3 regions of the Paenibacillus sp. CR_12 genome follow, and region 3 is predicted to be linked to each of the others. Evidence: riboswitches for the same ligand, from Rfam matches in the RefSeq annotation. Region 3 holds a riboswitch; each other region holds the start of a gene.
What was found. A riboswitch is a leader RNA that binds a small molecule or an ion and turns the genes downstream of it on or off. The one in region 3 is predicted to bind thiamine pyrophosphate.
Positions count from the first base shown of each region.

Region 1: linked by a shared signal. The riboswitch ahead of RB297_RS10030 (YkoF family thiamine/hydroxymethylpyrimidine-binding protein) and the one ahead of tenA (thiaminase II) in region 3 are both predicted to bind thiamine pyrophosphate.
Region 2: linked by a shared signal. The riboswitch ahead of RB297_RS28005 (ECF transporter S component) and the one ahead of tenA (thiaminase II) in region 3 are both predicted to bind thiamine pyrophosphate.

Region 1 covers NZ_JAVFHO010000002.1:1,375,088-1,382,999, reverse strand. Annotated here, with positions in the region: gene RB297_RS10045 (class I SAM-dependent methyltransferase) at 1-358, opposite strand, end outside; gene RB297_RS10040 (nucleotidyltransferase domain-containing protein) at 501-1,199, shown strand; gene RB297_RS10035 (hypothetical protein) at 1,317-1,412, shown strand; gene RB297_RS10030 (YkoF family thiamine/hydroxymethylpyrimidine-binding protein) at 1,487-2,089, opposite strand; TPP riboswitch at 2,175-2,277, opposite strand; gene RB297_RS10025 (nitroreductase family protein) at 2,460-3,062, opposite strand; gene RB297_RS10020 (ABC transporter permease) at 3,585-4,538, shown strand; gene RB297_RS10015 (iron chelate uptake ABC transporter family permease subunit) at 4,528-5,475, shown strand; gene RB297_RS10010 (iron ABC transporter ATP-binding protein) at 5,472-6,230, shown strand; gene RB297_RS10005 (siderophore ABC transporter substrate-binding protein) at 6,436-7,401, shown strand; gene RB297_RS10000 (NAD-dependent succinate-semialdehyde dehydrogenase) at 7,588-7,912, shown strand, end outside.
Region 2 covers NZ_JAVFHO010000011.1:88,149-96,060, reverse strand. Annotated here, with positions in the region: gene pdxR (MocR-like pyridoxine biosynthesis transcription factor PdxR) at 1-927, shown strand, start outside; gene RB297_RS28020 (helix-turn-helix domain-containing protein) at 987-1,772, shown strand; gene RB297_RS28015 (SDR family oxidoreductase) at 2,381-3,235, shown strand; gene asd (archaetidylserine decarboxylase) at 3,299-4,102, opposite strand; TPP riboswitch at 4,268-4,380, shown strand; gene RB297_RS28005 (ECF transporter S component) at 4,472-5,101, shown strand; gene RB297_RS28000 (ABC transporter ATP-binding protein) at 5,094-6,770, shown strand; gene RB297_RS27995 (energy-coupling factor transporter transmembrane component T family protein) at 6,767-7,573, shown strand; gene RB297_RS27990 (TetR/AcrR family transcriptional regulator) at 7,876-7,912, shown strand, end outside.
Region 3 covers NZ_JAVFHO010000003.1:514,704-522,615, reverse strand. Annotated here, with positions in the region: gene RB297_RS14515 (ABC transporter substrate-binding protein) at 138-1,163, shown strand; gene RB297_RS14510 (VOC family protein) at 1,785-2,285, opposite strand; TPP riboswitch at 2,549-2,652, shown strand; gene tenA (thiaminase II) at 2,794-3,480, shown strand; gene thiM (hydroxyethylthiazole kinase) at 3,536-4,378, shown strand; gene thiD (bifunctional hydroxymethylpyrimidine kinase/phosphomethylpyrimidine kinase) at 4,375-5,382, shown strand; gene thiE (thiamine phosphate synthase) at 5,379-6,053, shown strand; gene RB297_RS14485 (BglG family transcription antiterminator) at 6,304-7,912, shown strand, end outside.

The DNA of each region.
Region 1 (7,912 bases), on a different contig from region 3:
CGGGCAGCGATTTCGAGGTATCCGTAAATACGGTGACGGACTCGGCCATGATCAGATCAAACCGGTTGTCTTCGAAAGGCAGCGCGCATACATCCGCCTGCAGGAACTCCACGTCCATACCCATGGCTTCGGCTCTTGCGCGGGCTTTTTTGATCATATTTTCGTTCAGGTCAATGGCGGTCACTTGATAACCCATCTCCGAAAGATGACAGGCGGTTCTGCCGGTTCCGCACCCTACCTCCAAAATGCGGCTGCCCGGTTGAATGGGATAATTCTTCAGCATTCTGAGGGTTGCCTCGAATCCTCCCGGGTGGGCACTGCCCATGCCTAATCTGGAGAGCATGTGAATGTAATTCATCTCATCTATCCCTTCTTCCTTATCGTCAATGCGGGTAATCGTTTATTTACCATATGATTCAGGTACGTTTGGGGTTTTCGTTGAATTTAATATTTTGAGCCCTTTTTTGTGGCGGATGAGAGAATTACTGGAGGAAACGGCCATGAGACTGGAACCGACGGAGGCAGCGATACGCGTCATGCAACGAAATTATCCCGACTGCTTGCTTGCCGTACTTGGCGGCAGCGCGAGCAGTGGTGAATATAATGAACAATCCGATCTGGACATCATCGTCATTGAACGGGACGGATATGACTTCAGCAGGAAGACGATCGAGGCGCATGGCTGGATCGCGGAAATATTCATATTGTCTTTATCCTCCTATCGCGAATATTTCGACGAGGGAGTGCTGGCGGCGAATCCGTCTTTGCAGCGGATGGTCGCCGAAGGTACGGTGCTGCGTTCGTTGCCTGAGGGAGAAGAGGTGCGGGCGGATGCCCGGAATGATTTGAATTTCGGCCCCATGCCCTTGTCGTCGAGCGATATTGCCGAATACCGCTACATCCTGACCGAGTTTTTGCTGGACTTGACAAGTCCCCGCAGGGAAGGCGAAAAATGGTTTACTGTACACAAAATAGCGTCGACTCTATGCGAATTCGTGCTGAGGGCAAACCGGGAGTGGACTGGTGAAGGGAAGATGCTGTTTCGTTTATTCAACCGCTATAGCCCAGCTATGGGGGATCGACTGGAGGCAGCGCTTCTGGCGATTTATCGGGAGGACGATCCTGCGGACCTTATTGCAGTGACGGAGGAAGCGCTCAGGCCGTACGGAGGCAGGCTGCTGGTCGGTTATGAGGAATAAATAAGCCCTGCATAAAAAAGGAGGGGGGTACATTAGCCGTGACGCTCGCCCGCCATAAGCAATAAAATAATAACGTGATTAACTCACGTCATTCTTTTAAATCCAGGAGGGATCTTCATGAGCGGAGCATACGGCGGCGCATGGGGCAATTCAGTAGGAACTATATTGGTTCTCTTTATCCTGCTCGTAATCATCTTGAGTGCTTGGGTTTAAACACCTTCAATATTCTTGCCTGCAATTGATAAAGGCCCGGCGCGTGCCGGGCCTTTATCTGTTGGAAAGGGACCTTAAGCTTTGGCTTTGGGGGATGGGCTGTGGGCCGAAACCACCGCGGTCATGACCAGATGGCTGCTGTCGGATTGAATCGCATGTTGGAACGCGTCTTCGAGTGATCCGAACACCCGGGACAACGCCCCGTCCAATCGGCTGGCGTAATGAACGCTTCCACCGAATGTGCCCGCTGCCTTCGCACGATCCACTTCTGCGTAAATGACATCCATGTAATTGGCGCTACCCATCGGGTAAAGCGCGAATTGGCAGGCCGTTTCGATATCGGCGCGTTCCCCGATATCGTGGTTTAAGCGGGTCGAATCCTCATTCATATACGCATCGGCATCCGTATCGCCTGGGCAGCCGATAGAATAAGTACCGTTAAACACCGTGTGCACGCCGCTAGCCGCGGCATGAGCGAATACTGCTCTCGTCACATCAAACACATGCTCCGCACGTCCGCGAATACAAGTGCTTACATCATCCGTTTGGATCCAGACCTTTTCCGAATCCACGGAACGAAGCGCATCCGTGATCACTTCCACGAACCGATCCGTCATGGGAAATACCGAGAACCGGCAACCCACGATCCGGCTGGTTCCGCATACAAGCTCATTCATAAATTTTTTTCCTCCCCATTGTATAAGTCCACGCAAAAAAACCGCACCCCATGAAGAAGTGCAGTTATGCCTACGCAAAGAAATAAACATAAATGCTACACTTCCCCACGCTAGTATGATCTAGATCGGGTGATAAGGGTTAACGGCGGTCCGCCGTCTCTCAGCACATGGCACCCCTAGTACAGCCAAACATCAAATATGCAGTTGGTATCAAGCCGGCTCCAAGAACTTCCGAAGATCAGAAGGCGAAAGGCCTGCTTCCTGTGTTATTGTATCGTTTTGCCGGCAGGTTTTCAATGGCAGGGCACCATAAAAAAGCCGCCTATTCCAATCCTCAGGGCTTGGGTAGGCGGCTTAGGCCGGCTATGGCTTACTTGTATACCTTCACGCGATCTTCAAGCGGCGCAAATTCTTTTTCGCCCGGATCTGCAACCGGTTTGCCGAAAGGCATTTGAGCGATCAGCTTCCAGTTTTCCGGAATGTTCCATTCGGACTTCACTTTCTCGTCGATCAACGGGTTGTAATGCTGGAGGGATGCGCCCAGGCCTTCTGCCTCGAGGGACGTCCATACCACGAATTGCAGCATGCCGTTGGATTGGTTCGACCAAACAGGGAAATTGTCGGCATACAGCGCGAACTTTTGCTGCAGGTCGGCAACTACGTTATTGTCCTCGAAGAAGAGAACAGTGCCGTATCCAGCACGGAATGCACCCATTTTTTCAGCTGTGGATTTGAAAGCCTCTTCGTCTCCGACAACCTCTTTCAGAATGCCTTCGGTCAGGTTCCACAGTTTGTCATGCTGTTCGCCAAGCAGTACAACGACGCGTGCGCTTTGGGAGTTGAAAGAAGACGGAGTATATTTAACGGCTTCATTAACAATCTCCTGGATGCGTTCGTCGGAAATGACCGGGTCTTTGCTGATGGCATAATGGGAACGGCGATGCTTAAGTGCTGCTGAAAAATCTTTAGACATTGAAAAAAACCTCCTGATGTAATCATGTTTGCATAAGCCTGATAACAAAGATGTCCTTTAATTCAAGCAAATATGCATGTTGAGTTGAATTGCTGTCGTTGAATTATCATTCCACATTAACTTACGTTTAGTTAGAAATAATAATTATGTTAGCATATTAATATAACTTAGAGGGATTGTCAACGCTTCGAAGGAAAGTTAATTTATATTTTTTATACCCGGTTACTGAGAATTAAATCAGCTTCTACATACGTATGTATTTCGGGAACCGCGAATCCAAGCGGCTCAGCCTCGGTGATATAAAGTTTATCTCTGCGAAACTCCATATTATGAACAAATCATGAACAAATGATACTTGGATGAACAAATTAAATGATTTTGATTCTCAATTATACTTGTCGACTGAGAATGAGAATGATATAATCCATATCAGAACGCAATTGATAATCAATCTCAATGAGAATGGTTGGGGAATTGCTGACTGCCGGAGTTTCGACAGACATACGCATAGAAGGAAGAACCATGAAGATTAGATACTTATTCGCAGCCGTTGTGGTACTCTCCATAATCTCGTTATTTATTGGAGTTAAAGATATCTCGCCACTGGAACTGTTCTCGATGACAGAACAACAACAGCATATTATGCTTGTAAGCCGGATTCCACGGCTTGTCAGCCTCATCTTGGCTGGAGTCAGCATGAGTATCTGCGGATTGATCATGCAGCAGCTCAGCCGCAACAAGTTCGTATCGCCGACGACGGCGGGCACTATGGACTCCGCCAGATTGGGGATCTTGGTTGCCATGCTCGTCTTTACGACAAGCGGCCCGCTTATCAAAATGCTCGTGGCATTCGTATTCGCACTGGCAGGAACCTTTATCTTCATGAAGATACTGGATCGGATCAAGTTCAAGGACGCGATCTTCATCCCGCTGGTAGGGCTTATGTTCGGTAACATCGTCAGCTCGGTCGCGACCTTCTTTGCCTACAAATATGATCTTATACAGAATATGTCGGCTTGGCTGCAGGGCGATTTCTCCATGATCATGAAGGGCCAATATGAAATGCTGTATCTCAGTATCCCGCTTGTGATTCTGGCTTACCTGTTTGCCAACAAGTTTACGGTAGCCGGAATGGGAGAGGAATTCGCAACCAACCTGGGACTTCATTATCGGCGAGTCGTGAACCTGGGATTGGTCATCGTTGCGCTGGTTACGGCTTCCGTTGTGCTGACCGTCGGCGTGATTCCGTTCCTTGGTCTGATCATACCTAATATTGTCAGTCTGTACTTAGGGGACCACTTGAAAAAAAGCCTTTCGCATACCGCGCTGCTGGGGGCCGGGTTCGTACTGTTCTGTGACATCCTTGGCCGGATCATCATTTATCCCTATGAAATTCCGATTAGTCTGACCGTGGGCGTACTCGGAAGCGGTATATTCATTTTCTTACTGATGAGGAGAAAGGCTTATGACTTATAAAGCCAAACTCGGCCTGTTGGCCGCGGCGGCAATCATCCTGGTGGCAGTCTTTCTGTTCATTGATCTTGGCGGCAATTGGGATTACGCCCTTCCAAGACGAATCAAGAAGGTTCTTGCCATTATTCTGACCGGCGGGGCGATCGCTCTGTCTACCACGGTGTTTCAAACGGTCACGAATAACCGGATACTGACGCCAAGCGTGATGGGATTGGATTCCTTGTATATCCTGATCCAGACGACCGTGATCTTTGTCTTCGGCTCCTTCACGCTGTATAAACTGGGCAGCAATGTTAACTTTTTGATCAATGTCGGCGCGATGATCCTGTTCGCCGGGATCCTATATAAGATTTTGTTTCAGAGGGAAGGAAATAATATTTACTTCCTGCTGCTGATCGGCATGATATTTGGAACCCTGTTCTCCAGCATGTCTTCCTTTATGGAAGTGCTGATCGATCCGAACGAGTTCCAGTACGTGTCCGACAAGATGTTTGCCAGCTTCAACAATGTGAAGACCGAGCTTCTCATCCTGTCCGTCATTGTCGTTGCGCTGACCCTGCTGTATTTTGCCCGGTTTGCCAAGTACTTGAACGTGCTGTCGCTGGGTCGTGATCAGGCGATCAACCTTGGCGTAAACTATGATTACGTTGTGAAGAGGCTTCTGATCGTTGTCGCGGTTCTCATTTCGGTGGCCACCGCATTGGTAGGACCGATCACGTTCCTTGGACTGCTTGTGGTCAACGTCGCTTATGAATTCATGAAAACATACCGGCATTCACACTTAATCACGGCGTCCATTCTGATTAGCATTATCGCCTTGGTGGGCGGTCAACTGGTGGTAGAGCGGGTGTTTACGTTCTCTACTACGCTAAGCGTCATCATCAACTTCATCGGCGGCGTTTACTTCATATACCTGCTACTAAAGGAGAGTAAAGCATGATCCAGGTTACGAACGTATCGAAAGTCTATGGCGGCAAAAAAGTCGTTGATAACGTGTCGGTTACGATCCCGAAAGGTCAAATTACGTCCTTTATCGGCCCGAACGGCGCCGGTAAGAGTACTTTGCTGTCCATGATAAGCAGACTAACGGGCAAGGACAGCGGTCAAATTACGGTGGACGGCAAAGAGGTCAGCCAATGGAAAAGCGGGGACCTGGCGAAGAAGGTTTCGATTCTGAAGCAATCGAACCATATCAGCCTCCGCCTGACGGTGCGCGAGCTTGTATCCTTCGGGCGTTTTCCATACTCCCAAGGCCGATTGAACGCGGAAGACGAGAAATTCGTGGATGAAGCCATCTCCTATATGGAGCTTGAGGATATGCAGCATAAATATCTTCATCAGCTCAGCGGCGGTCAGACCCAGCGTGCTTATATCGCGATGGTCATCGCCCAGAACACGGAGTATATCCTGCTGGATGAACCTCTGAACAATCTGGACATGAAACACTCCGTACAGATTATGAAGATTCTCCGAAAGCTTGTCGCCGACCTGAACAAAACGATCGTGATCGTGATTCATGACATCAACTTCGCTTCCTTCTATTCGGATTACATCGTGGCATTGAAGGACGGAGCGATTGAAAGCGAAGGGAAAACCGAGAACATCATTCAGAGCAATGTTCTTCGGGGCATCTACGACATGGACATCGAGATCGAAGAGATTAACGACAATCGGGTGTGCGTATACTACGGTTAATCGATAAGCGAGATTCGAAAATATGATATGGACTCCGGGAGATGCTGATGAAGCGTGCGAGCTTCACTCCCTGCACAAGGACTAGGCCGCCTTGGTCAAAGGACGGCATGGTTTCCTCTGTCCAAATTGAATTACATATTCAACCATAAATTCAAATATATGTTGAATCATAAAGATTTTAAATATAAAAAATGGGGTGTTAGGAATGAAAAAATGGTTGGCTTTATTTATGGTATTCACGCTTGTGCTCGCGGCTTGTGGGCAGGACGATAAAACTAGCGGTGCGGGTGGAGGCGACGCTGCGGGAGAAACGCCGCCTTCGTCCGAAGAAATCACGATTACCCATAAGCTGGGCGAAACGCCTGTCAAGAAAAATCCTTCCCGCGTCGTCGTATTCGATTTTGGCATTCTGGATTCCGTGGATAAATTGGGCGTTGAGGTTTTGGGCGTTCCGCAAGCGAATATCCCGGCATACCTGTCCAAATTCGAAGACAAGAAATATGAGAATGTGGGCAGCCTGAAAGAGCCTGACTTTGAGAAAATCAACAGCATCGATCCGGATCTGATCATTATTTCCGGCAGACAGCAGGATGCATACGAGGAACTCAGCAAAATTGCCCCGACGATCTTCCTTGGCGTGGACACAAGCAAATACATGGAATCCTTCAAAGAGAACATGAATACGCTGGGTCAAATTTTCGGTAAAGAAGCCGAAGTTGAAAAAGAGCTTGCCGCGATCGACGAAAACATCAAGGCTTTGAATGAGAAAGCTACTGCAACCGGCAAGAAAGCCCTGATCATTCTGGCGAACGAAGGCAAAATCAGCGCATACGGCCCAGGCTCCCGTTTCGGCATTCTGCATGACGTGTTCGGTTTCGGTGCCGTCGATCCTAACATTGAAGTGAGTACGCATGGTAAAGATATTTCCAATGAATACATCGTTGAGATGAACCCGGATTATCTCTTTGTTGTGGACCGCGGTGCAGCGGTAGCCACGGGTGAAGGAGAATCAGGCGCCAAAGCGGTTGTCGAGAACGAACTTGTAAACACAACCAATGCCGCGAAAGAGGGCAACATCGTGTATTTGAACCCTGACTTCTGGTATCTGTCCGGCGGCGGATTGACATCCGTATCCGAAATGATCACGGAAGTAGACGCAGCCGTTAAATAGACGGACGCTAAGCTATGAATATGGAAGCACTGGAGTTTCTTGACGAAGCTCCGGTGTTTTATTTTTTTGCATTAGGGTAAGTGGATATCGGATAATAGGCTGACAGACCCTAACGTTAAATAGATGTTAGTCAATCATGATATCGAATAATCGCAGCTTAGAAGAATCGATTAGGAGGTCATTCTTATGTTTCAAAATCAAATCTATATCGCCGGAAAATGGATTCAGACCGAGGAGCAGATGGATGTATATAACCCGGCGGACGGCACGGTTATCGGTACCGTATCCAAAGGCGGAAAGAAGGAAGCCCGGCTTGCCGTCGATGCGGCCGCCGATGCTTTTCCGGCATGGTCCCGCAGAACGGCGAACGAGCGGGGAGAGCTGCTGCGCCGCTGGCATGAGCTGATCGCGGAACATACGGACGAATTGGCAAGGATTATGACCACGGAGCAGGGGAAACCGCTGAAGGAAGCGGCGGGCGAGATTCAATATGCCAACAGTTTCGTGGCAT
Region 2 (7,912 bases), on a different contig from region 3:
CTTCGGTTCACGCGGGGCATACAGGCGGATCCCGAGCATATCGTGGTTTTCAGCGGTTCCATGCAGGGGCTTGTCCTGATGTTCCAGCTGTTGGTTGATCCCGGCGATCACGTGGTGATGGAGGATCCGGGTTATCAGGGAATCCACCGGGGCATAAGCTTGAGCGGAGGGATTCCGCTGCCGTCCCCTGTCGACGATGCCGGATTGATTCCGTGCGAATGGGATGCCGGCCTGCTTGTCGTAAGCCCCAGCCGTCAATACCCGACCGGCGCGGTGCTGCCGCTGGAGCGAAGAAGGGCGCTGCTGAATTGGGCGCGAAGCCGCCAGGCCTTTATTATCGAGGATGATTACGACAGCGAATTCCGCTGGGGCGGCAAGCCGATCGAACCTCTGAAAATGCTGGACGACGAGGGACGCGTCATCTTTGTCGGCTCATTCTCCAAAACGATGTTCACCGGCCTCCGCATCGGTTATGCCGTGCTTCCCCCGAGCCTGGTTGAGGCGGTCGTTCAGGCCAAGGCCCTGTACGAGCCGATCTCGCCAGCCGTATTGGAGCAGCGCGCCTTGGCCCGCTTTATTGTAAGGGGAGGTTACGGGAGGCATCTCAGAAGAATGACCCGGCTGTACGGCGCGCGGTATGAGGCGCTTCGCCATGGGATGGAAACCCATGCCTCGGGCTTGTTTCGCCTTCACCCCGGCGATGCCGGCCTTCACGTATACGCGAACTGGCTGCGCTCCGCGGAAGAGTATGCCCTGTTCCAGGAGGCTGCCCGCAAGCGCGGCGTCATGTTTCGGGATGCGGCGGCCTATCATCGTACGCCCGGGCCGCCTGCCGCCTGCTTCGGCTTCTCGCATCTCGGCATCTCCAGCATCGAAGAAGGGGTTGCCCGGATGGCGCAGGCATGGCGGGACATGCAAAAAACATAAAAAACGGGTATGATGGGAAAGAGGTCAATTTTTGAATGAGATGAGGGGGTTATGACGAGATGCTGAATGCATCGCCGTCTTCGTTTATAATCATGCCTGCGCTTGCCAAAATCGTTTGCGAGCCGGGCTGGAAATGGCAAAAACGCGAAAGGCCCATGCAGAACTACGATTTGTTCTATGTATGGAGCGGCGAAGGCACGGTCGAGCTAAATGACGAGCCCTTTACCGTGGGAAAGGGAAGCTGCTTCCTGTTCCGACCCGGAGATCATACGAGCGCGACGCACAATCCGCAGAAGCCGCTCGTATTGACATATATCCATTTTGACGTGACCGACCCGGTCGAAGAGATTCCGGCATCTTATCGCAAGCTGACGGAAACGATGGATTTCGAATATTTGCTTGCACGCTATGTGCGTTTGTATCTGGACAAGCCCTATGGTTCACTGGAAGAGGGCCAGCTCATTCTGAAGCAGCTGATGATTCATTTGCTGCGCTCGGATCTGGATGCGCCGGTGGTCAAAAAAGCAAGCAATCAGCTGTCCGAGGCGATCCATGAAATCGCGAATTACGTCCGCCAGCACCCAGGGGTTCCCCATCGGGTCGAGGATTTGGCGGCCAGAGCGGGGTTGTCTCCCCGCTACTTCTCGATCAAGTTCAAGGAGCTGATCGGCACGCCGGTGCAATCCTATATCATTCAGATGCGGATCGAGCGGGCGCAGCATCTGCTGCTGCATCAAGGGATGAACGTAACGGAAGTGGCCGACGCGCTGGGTTATCGGGATATTTTCTTCTTCAGCCGACAATTTAAGCAGTATACGGGCAAGAGCCCATCCGAAATTCGGTGATTCCCCGCCCTTCCATAACTTACCTGCTTGGTGGAAGGGGCCTATGGGTTTCATAGCAAGCGATTTAGGGTAAAAACGACGTACAGTTTCATTTTAAGATATCAGAAAGTATAAATTCGAAGCAAGAGCCTTCCTGATATCGCAAGAAAAACTTCCGTTAAATGCGGTCTGTCTTCTATGCAAGTACGTCGATAGACGTTTTTCTTATGAAGGGGGGAGAGGGGAATGAGCCCAAGAAGACGGGTGCGTGGACGTTTCTTCAGTCGTGGCGGCTGCGGTATTTTCAGAAATCGCTTGCGCCGCATGAAGACAACGAATCCGAATCATCAGGACGTTTGGTTTTAAAGGACCTTGGCCTACATACGGGTGAATCCCGTTATCATATACGCATTTCGCTGGAAACACGCAAAAGGGAGCTGACAAGCTCCCTTTTTTATTGGGATTAATTTTATAGGTCAGGACTCGGACTGCATTGCAAACATTTGATATATTGGGAATATACATAAAGCGCTTAAGAGCAAAGCTCGAAACAGATTAGGCATTTTGGATATAGGAAGGGTGACGGGTGTGAAGGAGAAAGTGGCATCGACGGAGCCGGCGGTGATCCGATGGTAACGGCGGGAGCAGGGAAGGTTGCGCTGGTCACGGGCGCGTCAAGCGGGTTCGGACTGCTGATCAGTCTGGAGCTGGCAAAAGCAGGTTATGACGTGGCCGCGGGTCTTCGGAGACCTGAGGCGGCAGCAGAGCTGTTGGCTCAGGCTGAACAAGCAGATGTTACCGGGCGTATTCACATCTTCCGATTGGATATATGTGCCGAGGAGCAGGTCAAGGCTGCTGCTTTGGCGCTGGAGCAGAAGTTCGGCCGCTTGGACGTGCTGGTGAACAACGCCGGCGAGGCGGTGGGCGGCATGGTGGAGGAAGTGCCGCTGGGGGGCTGGCGAAAGCAGATGGAGACGAATTTCTTCGGGACCGTATCGGTGACGCAGCATATGCTCCCGCTGCTGCGCAAGACCGGACGGTCCAAAATCATTCTCATGAGCAGCATTAGCGGCAGGGTCGGCTTTCCGGGTTATGGTCCCTATGCGGCGTCCAAATTTGCGTTGGAGGGGTTCGGCGAGAGCCTGTCCATGGAGTTGATGCCCTTTGGCATCGATGTCGTGCTGGTCCAGCCCGGTGCCTACGGCACGCCGATCTGGAATAAGAGTTTTGGGGAGCTGGCGGTCAAGGAAGGATCACCCTACAGCGGTCTGCTGAAGGGCGTGCTGGACTATTCCGAGCGGACGGCCAGGGAAAGCGGAGATCCGCAGGAAGTAGCCCGTCTTGTGGCAAGCATATCGTCCATGACCAAACCGAGGTTCCGCTATACGCTGCCCCGAGGCACGCGGCTGACCGCGCGGATCAAGGGACTGCTGCCGGATCGGCTGTTTCAGCGGATCATTTACCGGCTGCTGAGCAGGCGGTAATCCTTCATCCATCGAATGTTTCATGGACTTAGCTTATAGCGCATGCTTGGAAGGTGAAAGGAATTACCCTTTTCGGGCCGTGGAAGGGTGCAGCAAACCGAGCAGTTCTCCCATCTTCACCTTGGAGCCCGGTTCCAAGTCACCGCGGGGTGTAAATGTGCCGTTCTCCGTCAAGAGCACGACGGTAGAGCCGAATTCAAAGTACGCAAGTTCGTCGCCAATGTCGTATTTCTTCACGCTCTCGTCGGCATAACGGATGCTGCTTACGTTCATGGCTCCGACCTTCACGACTGCAACTTCGCCGAATTCATGGGCAATGTAGGTAATGAGGCGCTCGTTGCGGCTGAGCACGTTTCGGATATGGGTCATCGCAAAATCGTTCACGGGGTATACCCGGCCCTTCAAATGCTCGCTTTCCGCTTGAATGCCGGTTACCGGGGAATGTATGCGATGATAGTCGGTCGGGCTTAAATACAATACGAATGCATAACCGTTGATATAATTCTCCATTCTCGGTGACTTGGCGAGCAGCTCGCTCAGGGTATAATCCTGTCCCTTGACGCTGAGGATGGTGCCGGCGTTGACGGCGCACATCGCCGAGATCGTGGCATCGACGGGGCTTACCATGGCATCGGCGGTGTCGTCTATGGCGCGGAGGCCTATTTTTAACCGGCGGGAAAAGAATTCGTTCAGCGAACGGTATTCGTGGATCTCCTTCTCCGCTTCATGCGCCGGGATTTGGTAGATTCGTATAAATGCAGGTATTAGATGACGGCTCAGCCGGCTGTGGGAACAATGCCCCATGATGCGGGACAGCCACTTGCGGGAGGACAGCTCGGTCATCAGACGCAGCAATTGTTTAGCCATGTCATTCTCCTTTGTGCATAGGTGTCGGCAATAAAACGTTGGTGGAAAAGCCAATCACTCTGATATTGACATAGAATGAGCCGGAAATCAATAAATAGCCATTTTTGAAAAAAGGTTCTTGCTAATTGGGGAACGAATGTGTATTTTAAGATTAACATGAAACCGAATAGGGAATACGGGGGCTTGAGTGAATCAGGCTGAGATTGCAGCTGCTATCCGCTGTTGACCGTTAATCTGAACTGGGTAATGCCAGCGTAGAGAATATCCGACCCTGCCTACATAGGGCCTATTTTTCCGTCTGCGCGTTTTTCCAGACGGTTTTTTGTTGTGTTTATACAAAAATAGCGGTGGAGAGGGGAATGTGTTGTTATGGGAACGTCAGTGCAGGAAAAATTGGGGGTACAGCCTAGAAAAGGGCTGCGTTTAAGCGATATTTTGGTGACGGTGCTGGTATCGCTGGTGCTTGGCGTCATTTATCATTTCTGGGGATCGGTTTACAATCTGCTGAAACCGCTGTTCTTCGAAGCGGATGAACTGTTATACGGCATGTGGTTCGCAGCGGCCACGCTCGCTTACCTGCTGATCCGCAAGCCGGGAGTGGCCATCATCGCGGAGGTGGCGGCGGCCCACGTGGAAGTGCTGTTCGGGAGCGGCTGGGGACTGACGCTGCTGCTGTACGGTCTCATTCAAGGGCTGGGCGCGGAATTGGTATTCGCGGCGTTCCGTTACCGGAGCACCTCGGCGTGGACGGTGGCGATTGCCGGGGCCGGCGCGGCGGTCGGCTCGATGGTGATGGACTTCTATTACAGTTATACCGATGATCTTCAGACCTGGATGTTCCTCGCCAAGTATGGCATGCGGATTCTCAGCGGCGCCGTCATTGCCGGCTTGCTCATGCTGCTGCTGGCCAAAGCGTTGGACCGTACGGGCGTCACATCCCTGCTGCGCCCTGCGTCCAAGAAGGATTATGAAGCACTGGATGATCCGCGTCATGTCTAAAACCGCCGCCCGCTTGGTTTCGTCTTCAACCGCGGAGGCGGTTACGGAGCAGGCCGTGCATGTGGAGGGATTGCGCCTGAAGTATCCGGGCGAGGAGCGTTTGATGTTTAAGGACTTGTCCTTCTCGGCTGCCCGCGGGGAAAAGGTGCTGCTGCTCGGTCCGAGCGGCTGCGGCAAATCCACGCTGCTTCAGGTGCTTAGCGGGATGATTCCCCGCGCCACGGAGGTGCCGATGAAATGCGAAGCCCAGCTGGTGCCTCGCTCTTGGGGATATGTATTCCAAGATCCGGATACCCAGTTCTGCATGCCGTACGTGGATGAAGAGCTGGCCTTCGTGCTGGAGAACCTCAGCGTTCCCCGCGACGAGATGAAGGAGCGAATGCAAGCCGTCCTGCATGAGGTTGGGCTTGACCTTCAGGAGCTGCATATGCCGATCGGTCATCTGTCGCAGGGGATGAAGCAGAGGCTTGCGCTGGCTTCGGCCCTTCTGCTGGAGCCGGAGGTGCTGTTCCTCGATGAGCCGTCCGCCCTGCTCGACCCGGAAGGCAGGGAGCAAATCTGGTCAGCGGTGAAGGCCGTATCGGAAGGGCGTACGCTGATTATCGTGGAGCACCGGATTGAAGAAATGGCCCAATACGTGGACCGCGTGGTGCTGTTCACCCCGGATGGCGCCATTCTGGGCGATGGTCCGCCGGCAGCGATATTCGCCGAATATGCGAGCGAGCTTCAGGCGTATGGCATCTGGTATCCCGGCGTTTGGGAGGATTATGCGGAGTCTCGGGCAGGAAGGGAGCTGTTTGCTCCGGTAGACGCGCCAGGCGATGAGCTGGGAAGTCTCATGCCTAAGGGAGACTCATCGTATGCCCACCTTGGGGAGCCTGTCATTCGGTTAGATGATTTCCGGGGACTGCGATGGGAGAAACCGGTCGTCTCTCTTCCTTCGGCTGAGGTATACCCCGGAGATTTCATTGCGGTGATCGGGCCCAACGGCGCAGGCAAAAGCTCGTTGCTGCTCAGTTTGATGGGGCTCCTGCGCGCCGAAGGGACCTATGTGCTCTGCGGGGAGGAGGTCATCCAGGGCAAGCGCAGGAAAGTGCGGAAGAAGAGAGAGCGGCAGCTGCGCCAAATCGGATTCGTGTTTCAGAATCCGGAGCTTCAGTTTCTGACGGAACGTATCGGCGATGAGGTGATGTACTCGCTGCTGGTGGACCATATGCCGCCGGAAGAAGCGAAGGCACGGGCCGACCGCTGCCTGGAACGCTTTGGGCTGGACGGCATGGATAACAGGCACCCGTACCAGCTGTCGACAGGCCAGAAGCGCCGGCTGAGCGTTGCCACGGCCATGGCAAGGCAGCCGGCCGTCCTGCTCCTGGATGAACCGACCTTCGGACAGGATGCGCGGAACACGTTCGCGATTCTGGAGATGTGCGAACGGCTGCGCCGCTCCGGAACCGCCATTCTCATGGTGACCCATGAAATGGAGATCGCGCAGCGGGCGGCCACGCACATCTGGGAGATTCGGGAAGGGCGGTTGACGTCAAGTTTGCCTTCCCCGCGCTGGTGTAGCGGGACGGAATCCGGACGGGAGACGGGCAAAGCGAATCATACCGATGCGTCGCGGGATACGCTGGCTGCATCCGGTCATCTCCATACGGGGGTGAACGCATGAATATATGGAATCCTGTGCGGATCACTTGGCTGCACCGGGCGAATCCGGTGGTGAAGCTGGGACTGATCTGTGCGCTGTTTTTTATGACGGTGCTGACCCATGATCTTGATTTCGTCATGTATCAGGCCTTTATCTTTATGATTTGCCTCGTGGTGCTCAGCGGGGTGAAGCCGTGGAAGATGCTGCTGTTTTTCATTCCGTTCCTGCTTGCCTTCATATCGTCCGCCTCTTCCATGATGCTGTTCGGTAAGGGGGAGACGATCTGGTGGGAATGGGGATTGTTCCGGGTATCGGAAGAAAGCTTCTATCGGGGACTGCATCTGGGCTTTAAGGGGATTGCCTTTGCGTCAGAAGGGCTGCTGCTCGTGACGACAACGTCCTCGGTGGATTTGTTCTACAGCCTGATGCAAAAGCTGAGGCTGGCGCCGAAGTATGCGTACAGCTTCATGGCCTCGATCCGGCTGTTGCCGATGGTCTGGGAGGAATATGTGATCCGCCGCCAGGCTTTGAAGGTACGGGGAGTCCGCCCGATTCGGGGAGTTCGCGGCATGGTGAACCGTGCAGGCATGTATGTGGTGCCGCTGCTGGCGCAAAGCATCCGCCGGGCACACCGGGTGGCTGCTGCGATGGAGGCGAAGCAATTTGACGGGGACCGGGCGAAGGCCCGAACGTATTATTACCCGTCACGATATTCCCGCTACGATCTTCTGGTCGTCGGTTTACTGGCAGCCGCCGCCTGCTGCGCCTATATGGCGGCCGGATATTTTCCTTGGTTCGGCATTGGCGACGTGCGGTTTGATTAAACCGTTGTTCTCCGGACAAGAGCCTGCTTACGGCTTGTAAGCAGGCTCTTTTTTTGTTGATAACTCCAGAGGGTCTGGCTTGCTTACCTCGCAAGATAAAACGTCCGTTCTATGTGATCCAGCTTCCGAGAAAGTATGGTCCTTGAAGGTTTTCCATGTATCCTCTTGCGATCCTAGTGCATGTAAGGTGTACTCTATCCTGTTAATTTAAAAATCATGTCTGGATTTTATGCTGATTGAGGCGTTATAATACTTCTGGTACCGATAAAGTATTTGCAGTACCAGAAGGAGGGTTTGGTCACTTGCGCGAGCGAATATTAAATGAAACGATCCGTTTGA
Region 3 (7,912 bases):
CGGTATCTGTCAATGAGCTTGATAATCATTCTCACAAATATATTGATATTTTTCACGAAACCCTTTATAGTTTTGAATCAGTGATTGATAATGGTTTTCAAATAGCGGGATATGACACAAGGGGGATTTAGATAGGAATGGGAACAGGAATGGCAAAGAAACGGGCAAGAGGCCTCAAGTTTAGCTTGCTGGCTCTGATCATGATCGTGATTCTCGTGGGGTGCGGAGCAAGCCCGGCGCAAGAAGGGACAAGCAACGCGGGCGGCGACACGACGAATACCGCAGAGGGCAACAGCGGCGCTGCTGCCGGCGGCGAATCGTATGAAGTTACGCATGCCATGGGGACGGAAACGATCAAAGGAACGCCTCAAAAGGTCGTCGTCCTCACGAACGAAGGAACCGAGGCGCTTCTGGCCTTGGGCGTGAAGCCGGTAGGTGCCGTTAGATCCTGGACGGGGGATCCTTGGTATCCGCATATTAAAGACCAGATGGAAGGCGTTACCGTTGTCGGGGAAGAGAGCCAGCCGAACATCGAGCTGATCGCGGGTCTGCAGCCTGACCTGATCATCGGCAACAAGATGCGTCAGGAAAAAGTATACGAGCAATTGAAGGCGATCGCGCCGACTGTTTTTGCCGAGGATCTTCGCGGCGAGTGGCAGAACAATTTTGAACTGTATGCCAAGGCGCTGAACAAAGTGTCGGAAGGCGAAGAACTCTTGGCTGCCTACGACAAGCGGATCCAGGAGTTTAAAGAGAAGGCTGGAAGCAAGGTCGACGAAACCGTCTCCGTGGTTCGTTTCATGGCAGGCAAGACGCGGGTGTACCACACCAATACGTTCTCGGGCGTTATTTTCGATAAAATCGGCATTGCCCGCAACGACATGACCAAGAACGCCAAGGACGATTTCGTGGACGAGATCACGAAGGAACGTCTGCCTGAGGTGGAAGCCGACAGACTGTTCTACTTCACTTATGAGACAGGGGATGGCGGCGCCAACCAGACCGAGCAGGAATGGATCAACGATCCGCTGTGGAAGAACCTGAACGTTGTGAAGAACGGTCAAGCCCACAAAGTGGATGACGCGATCTGGAATACGGCGGGCGGCATCCTGGCGGCCAACCTGATGATCGACCAACTGCAGGAGTTTTACGGCATTCAGTAAGGGATGAAGACGGATGCTGAAAGCTAGTATCATCGTATAGCGGAAGATGCTGGGAACAAGCGGATAAAGGAGGCACCCCGAAAGATCTGGGATCTTTTGGGATGCCTCCTTTTTTAACATCGCGCGTCGGTAACATCGCTACGTCGAAGTACCGCCGGTATGCAGTTGTATGTCACATCGCTCGCCAGTACAGCCTAACCAACTCCGGGCATCATGCCGCTAACCATGACCTGTTAACGGACACAGGGTCCCTTATTTCCCTGATTAACCCGCGATTCTCAGATCAAACGGACACAGGATCCCTTATTTCCGCAATAGACTGTCCTTTTGCCATCATATTCTATGAATAACGTATCTGGTGTCCGTTAGCCATCAAAAATTACGCCTTTTCAGCTAAATAACGTATCTTCAGTCCGCTTTCCTCAACCGGTCGCACCAAGACCAGTAGTAGTACCAAGACCAGTAGTAGCACCAACTATATACCGGATTCTACCTCTAACCCAAAGCTACTCTAAGTTATGGTGTTCTAAGTTGTTTTGGTCGGCGCCATCCATGCACACCCCTGGGACACCGAATCCACCCATGTCCTCCCTGTAATAACGCTCGCTTCACGGTAACTTTTTACGACATCTTCACCACGATCTCCGCCCCTGCAACATAGGTCATCGCTTGAATGTATTCCGGGTCTTGGGCACGCTGTTCCATTTCCATCGGAGTGAGGTCCTCCATTCGTGTCTGTACCCACCATAAGTTGCCGAACGGGTCCCGTACCCGTCCCACCCGATCGCCGAAGAACAAGGTCGTTGGCTCCGTCACCGAGACCGCTCCTGCGGCCAGCGCTTGCCGATACACGTCATCGCAATCCTCAACATACAAACGGAGGTATGCCGGGCTATCCGGCCATTCCGGCTTTGCGTCAAACATCATGACGACGGCATCCCCGATTCGCACCTCGGCATGGCCGATGACACCATCGCCAACATAGACGCGCGCAAGCTCTTCGGCTCGGAATGCCTGTTTGAGGAAATTGATCAGCGCTGCGGAGTTTCTTGAGATGATCCACGGCGTCACGGAGGTGTAGCCATCCGGAATGGGTTTAACCGTTTTCGGTCGGTACGTCATAAATACGCTCGCTCCTTTAAATTTCATTTATTTGAATTGTGCTTATGCACTCATTATGCAGGGGCATATATGACAGCCGAGCGTCAGTGTTTCCGGAATGAGTTTGGGGTAGCCTGCGTTTTTATCTTGCGAAAAGACAGCCGCCACGGTACATCGTCACAATCACGCGGTCGGAGGAAGGTTCGAGCTTGAGGTTCCGTCCACAAACTGTTAACGTTTGACACCACCCTCAAACCTATGTACAGTATTAGACAAAAGAATAGGAAGTCCACTAGGGGAGCCGTTGGCGGCTGAGACAAGAGCGTATCTTGGACCCTTTGAACCTGATCTAGTTCGTACTAGCGTAGGAAAGTGGAGCCTTCGAATATGAGGTCTCGGTGCGTTTTTTTGGCGCACCCGGGCTTGTTGACGAAGCCGCTCCAGTTTTCGGGGCGGCTTTTTAGCGTTGTCTGAAAAGTCGTGTCTTACGGACTTCCTGCTCTTCAATATGTTGGAGGTGGGGACAAAGATGAGTTTCACGCAAGAGCTCCGTCAGCAGGCGGGAGGCATTTTTCAAGCAATCTTCGATCATCCCTTCGTAAAAGGCATTGCCGAGGGGAATCTGAAGCGGGAGCAGCTGATTCACTATGTGAAGCAGGATTTTGAGTATTTGAATGCCTACATGCGGATATACGGAATAGCCATATCCAAATCGATCAGCCGTGAAGAGATTGCGGCCTTTAACGAACAGATTTCATTCATTCTGCACAGCGAGGTGCACCCGCATCAGAATTTTTGCGCAGCCGCCGGGGTGACCTATGAAGAGCTTCAAGGATATCCGCTGGCTCCGTCCGCGCATCATTACATCCGTCATATGCTGACGGTGGCGCATGAGGGTAGTTTGGGGGAGATTATGGCCGTGCTGCTGCCGTGCCCATGGACGTACCTGGAGATTGGCCGCAAGCTGCTGAATGAGGTGAAGCCGGATGCCTCCCATCCGTTTTACGACTGGATTTCTTTCTACGGAAACCGGGGGGAAGACGCGACAGCCAAATTCCGCGACCGTCTCGATGCATGGGCGGATCGTGCGACGGCAGCCGAGCGGGAACGGATGAGGGAGCATTTCATGCTGAGCTGCCAGCTGGAGTATCTGTTCTGGGACATGGCTTATAAGCAGGAGGAGTGGCCGGTGCAGCTGGAGGCTGCGGTGCTGTAAGAGCAATGATCACAAGCACATGGAATTCCATTATAGCGAAGAGAGGCTGATATAAATGCATTCATGGGAAAAAGAGGTTTCGGCGCTTTTGACGAAGGTACAGCAGACGAGCCCCCTCGTTCACAATATGACGAACGTGGTGGTTACGAATTTTACGGCTAACGGCTTGTACGCGCTGGGCGCGTCGCCGGTGATGGCTTACGCGCCGGAGGAAGTGGCGGATATGGCCGCCATCGCGGGCGCGCTCGTATTGAACATCGGCACGCTGAACCGCGAGCTGGTGGATGCGATGATTATCGCGGGGCAATCGGCGAATGCCCATGGCGTGCCGGTGCTGCTGGACCCGGTCGGCGCGGGAGCGACCCGTTTTCGGACGGAGTCGGCGCTGCGGATCCTAAGCGAGGTGAAGGTTTCGCTCGTGCGCGGAAATGCGGCTGAAGTCGCTCACCTTATCGGGGAGGTCCGCGAGATCAAGGGCGTAGACGCAGGCAATAGCGCAGGCAGCAATCATGCCGAGCTGGCCGTGCGGGCGGCGCGCGAGTTAGGCACGATCGTGGCCATTACCGGTGAAGAGGACGTGATTACCGATGGAACGGAAGTGCGCATCATTACCGGAGGGGATGCTCTGCTTACGAAGGTGACCGGCGCAGGCTGCCTGCTGACCTCGGTGCTGGGTGCCTTTGCCGCGGTGGAAGCAAACCTGCTGCTTGCAGGTACGGCGGGTCTGGCCTTCTATGGGGCCGCGGCGGCGAAAGCTGCTGAGCGAACGGCAGATCTGGGACCGGGAAGCTTCCAGATAACTTTCCTGGACGAGCTGACGAAGCTTCATCCAGGATCGCTGGAAGGGTATGCCGCTGTGCTGGAAGCGGGAGCGGCGGCTGCCGGAGGCACGCGATGAGCGAGGCTCGCATACCCCGTGCCCTGACGATTGCCGGGTCTGACAGCGGTGGCGGCGCCGGCATACAGGCCGATCTGAAAACCTTCCAGGAACTCGGCGTGTACGGCATGTCGGCGATTACCGCGATCACGGTGCAGAATACCTTGGGGGTTCACGGCGTATATCCGCTGCCGCCCGAAGCAACTGCGGAGCAGATTGAAGCGGTTGGATCGGACCTCGGGGTAGATGCATTGAAGACGGGCATGCTGTTCAACGCCGAGATCATTCGGCTGGTTGCTGACCGGATTCGGGCATTCGGCTGGGGGAAGGTCGTTGTCGATCCCGTGATGATCGCCAAGGGCGGAGCGGAGCTGCTGCAAAGCGAAGCGGTGCAGGCTTTAAGAGAAGATTTGCTGCCGCTGGCGTTGATTGTCACCCCCAATATACCGGAGGCCGAAGTATTGGCGGGGATGCGAATCCGCACGATGAACGATCGCAAAGAAGCGGCGAGACGTATTCATGCTCTTGGGCCCAGGATCGTAGTGATCAAAGGCGGTCATGACGAGGGAATCCTTGGAAGCGATGAAGGTACGGATCACGAAAGAGACAGGGGACCGGCTATAACGGCGGGTATGCAGCAGGAAGAGTTGCCTCAATCCGAAAGGACGCACGGTCTAACGAGAACTGCCATGCCTGCTGGGGAGTATAGGGGGGGCCGCCCGCTCTTTTCCAACGATGACGGTTATCCGGAAAGTCTTCCGGTCATCGACATCGTTTATGATGGTACGGCCTTCACAGATTTATATGGCAAACGAATTGATACCGTTCATACACATGGAACCGGCTGTACTTTCTCTGCGGCCATTACCGCAGGCCTGGCCCAAGGCTTGAGCGCACTCGATGCGATTCAGAGCGGGCGCTTATTCATTCAAGCCGCCATTGAGGACGGCTTAAACCTGGGGCAGGGGCAGGGGCCGACCAATCATTGGGCATACAATCGCCGCCGTCAGGAGGTGCTGCGATGACGGGCAGAGTGGCCCCCGAGATCATGAGGCGGCATCTGCGGATGTACCTCGTGCTCGGCAGCGTGAACTGCAGCGTCGAGCCAAGCTTGGTCCTGCAGGAAGCACTGGCTGGAGGCGCAACCATGGTCCAGTTCCGTGAGAAGGGGCAAGGAGCACTCGCCGGGGACGCGATGATCCGGCTGGCTCGCCGGATTCAGGATCAGTGCCGTCAAGCGGGCGTGCCCTTCATCGTCAATGACGATGTGGAGCTGGCACTGAAGCTGAACGCCGACGGCGTGCACGTCGGCCAGGGCGACGAATCCGCGGCTTCCGTCCGCGAGCGGATCGGCAACCGGATTCTCGGCGTTTCCGCCCACACGGTGGAGGAAGCGCGGCGCGCGATTCTCCACGGCGCAGACTATCTTGGCATCGGGCCGATCTATCCGACCCGCTCGAAGGATGATGCCATAACTGCGCAAGGCCCGGCCATTCTCCATGAGCTTCGCGAAGCTGGAATCCACCTGCCGATCGTTGGGATCGGCGGGATTACCGTGGAGCGCGTGGAGGAAGTGATTGGAGCGGGTGCGGATGGCGTCGCGGTGATATCCGCCGTGACGGGAGCGGAGTCGGCGCGGGAAGTTGTAGAGGCTTTTATAGGTAAGATACGATGTACGACCGGAAGAATTTCTTAAGATGTAAGAGGGATTAAAATCGGATCATGAAACAAGGGGGCCGACTTCTGCGGCACCCTTGTTTTGTTTACGTCGGATTTTAGAATACTGTATATGCTCAGCTTTTCCGTCAATATGCCATTTCTTTTGATCCACTCTCGTGTAACCTCCCAGATCAGTTTGCCATAGAGACCCGGATATGATATACGTAGGACAATGCACCCGCTCTGCGATGAGTGAGCACTCCCATTAAGTTGAATAGGGGATCGGAATGAATAATAGGCAAAAAGAGATTTTTCGCAATTTGTTAATGGAACCGAACCGGCTGTGGCTCGTTCAGGATCTGGCGGATCAGACCGAGTGCTCGGAGAAGACGATCCGAAACGATCTGAAGGTGATTGAAGAATATATAGCTAAGCACTCCAGCGGCCATCTGGTGAAAAGGCCGGGACTTGGCGTCTATCTGGAGATCGGGGAAGCGGATCAGGCTGATTTATTCCGCCGCTTGTATTCCAACGAGAGTACCGCCGAGGATGAATCCGATGAGGAAAGGGTGCTGCACCTGGCATATCGGCTCTTGATGAACGCGAAGCCCGTAACCCTGCAGAACCTGGCTTCACCGTTTTACGTGAACAAGGCGATTATCCGTCGGGATATGGAAAAGATTGAGGGCTGGCTGCGGAGCTTTGATCTGAGCTTAATGACGAAGCAGCGAGTAGGCTTCATGATTGAGGGCTCGGAGAAGAACAAACGGATGGCGCTGGCGCGGTTGAACCAATTGATCAACCGTCCGGAATTGACGGGACAGATGATGCGTAACCAGTATGAACCGCACGAGATCGCAGCCGTATACAATGAGTTGAAGGCGCTGCAAAAGCGGCACCAGCTCCGCTTCACCGATGAAGCCTTTGAAAGCTTGATGCTGCATATACTGCTTATGGTCAAACGGACCAAGCTGGGACAGCCGATTTCGCTCTCTGCGCAGGACATAGCGTTTTTGGAGAATAAAGCGGAATTTGCATGGGCGATAGACTTTTTGAAGCAGCTGCAAAAATTGTTCGCCGTCCCTTTTTCCAAGGAAGAAACCGCTTATCTAACCCTGCACCTGCTTGGCGGGAAGTTCCGATACACGCAGGAGGATGGAAGTGCCCGGCGGGGCGATCTGGCAGACAGCCACCCCCTGCTGCCACAGTTGGTTGAGCAACTGATTCGGCGGATGTCGGAGCTGAATATGATCCCATTTTCCAAGGACCCGGTATTATTGAACGGGTTGAAGGTGCATTTGTACACGACCATGAACCGTCTTCATTATGGTCTGGCTGTGTCCAATCCGATGCTGGCCGAGATCAAAAAGATGTATCCCTATATGTTCGATCGCGTCATCATGGCCCTGGAGGAGGTAGGGGGAGCGCTCCAACTGTACTTTCCAGAAGAGGAGGCCGCGTATTTGACTTTGCATTTTCAGGCGTCCGTAGAACGGCTTCACCAGAACGAAAGCCACCCCCAGAAGGTCATAATCGTGTGTCATATGGGCGTTGGGATGTCCCAATTGCTTCTCGCGAAGGTGGAACGAAGATTCCCGTCCGTGCATGTAGAGACAACGATGTCCAAAGCGGAAGTTGAGGATTATCTGGCAGCTCATGAGGTGGATCTTGTCATTACGACCGTTGATCTGCCCGAGTTAAAAACACCTCATATCCTCGTTTCCCCTCTGCTCGAGGCCAGTGACGAGCGGAAGCTGGAGCAAGCGATCCGGGGGCTTGATGAGCCGGACGGCAGGGCGGCTGAGGAATCGGTCTTTTTGAAATATACGACACCTTTTCTCATCTTTCCTCAGCAGGAGGTCGAGCGTCCAGAACAGTTGATCTCCAAGTTTGCGC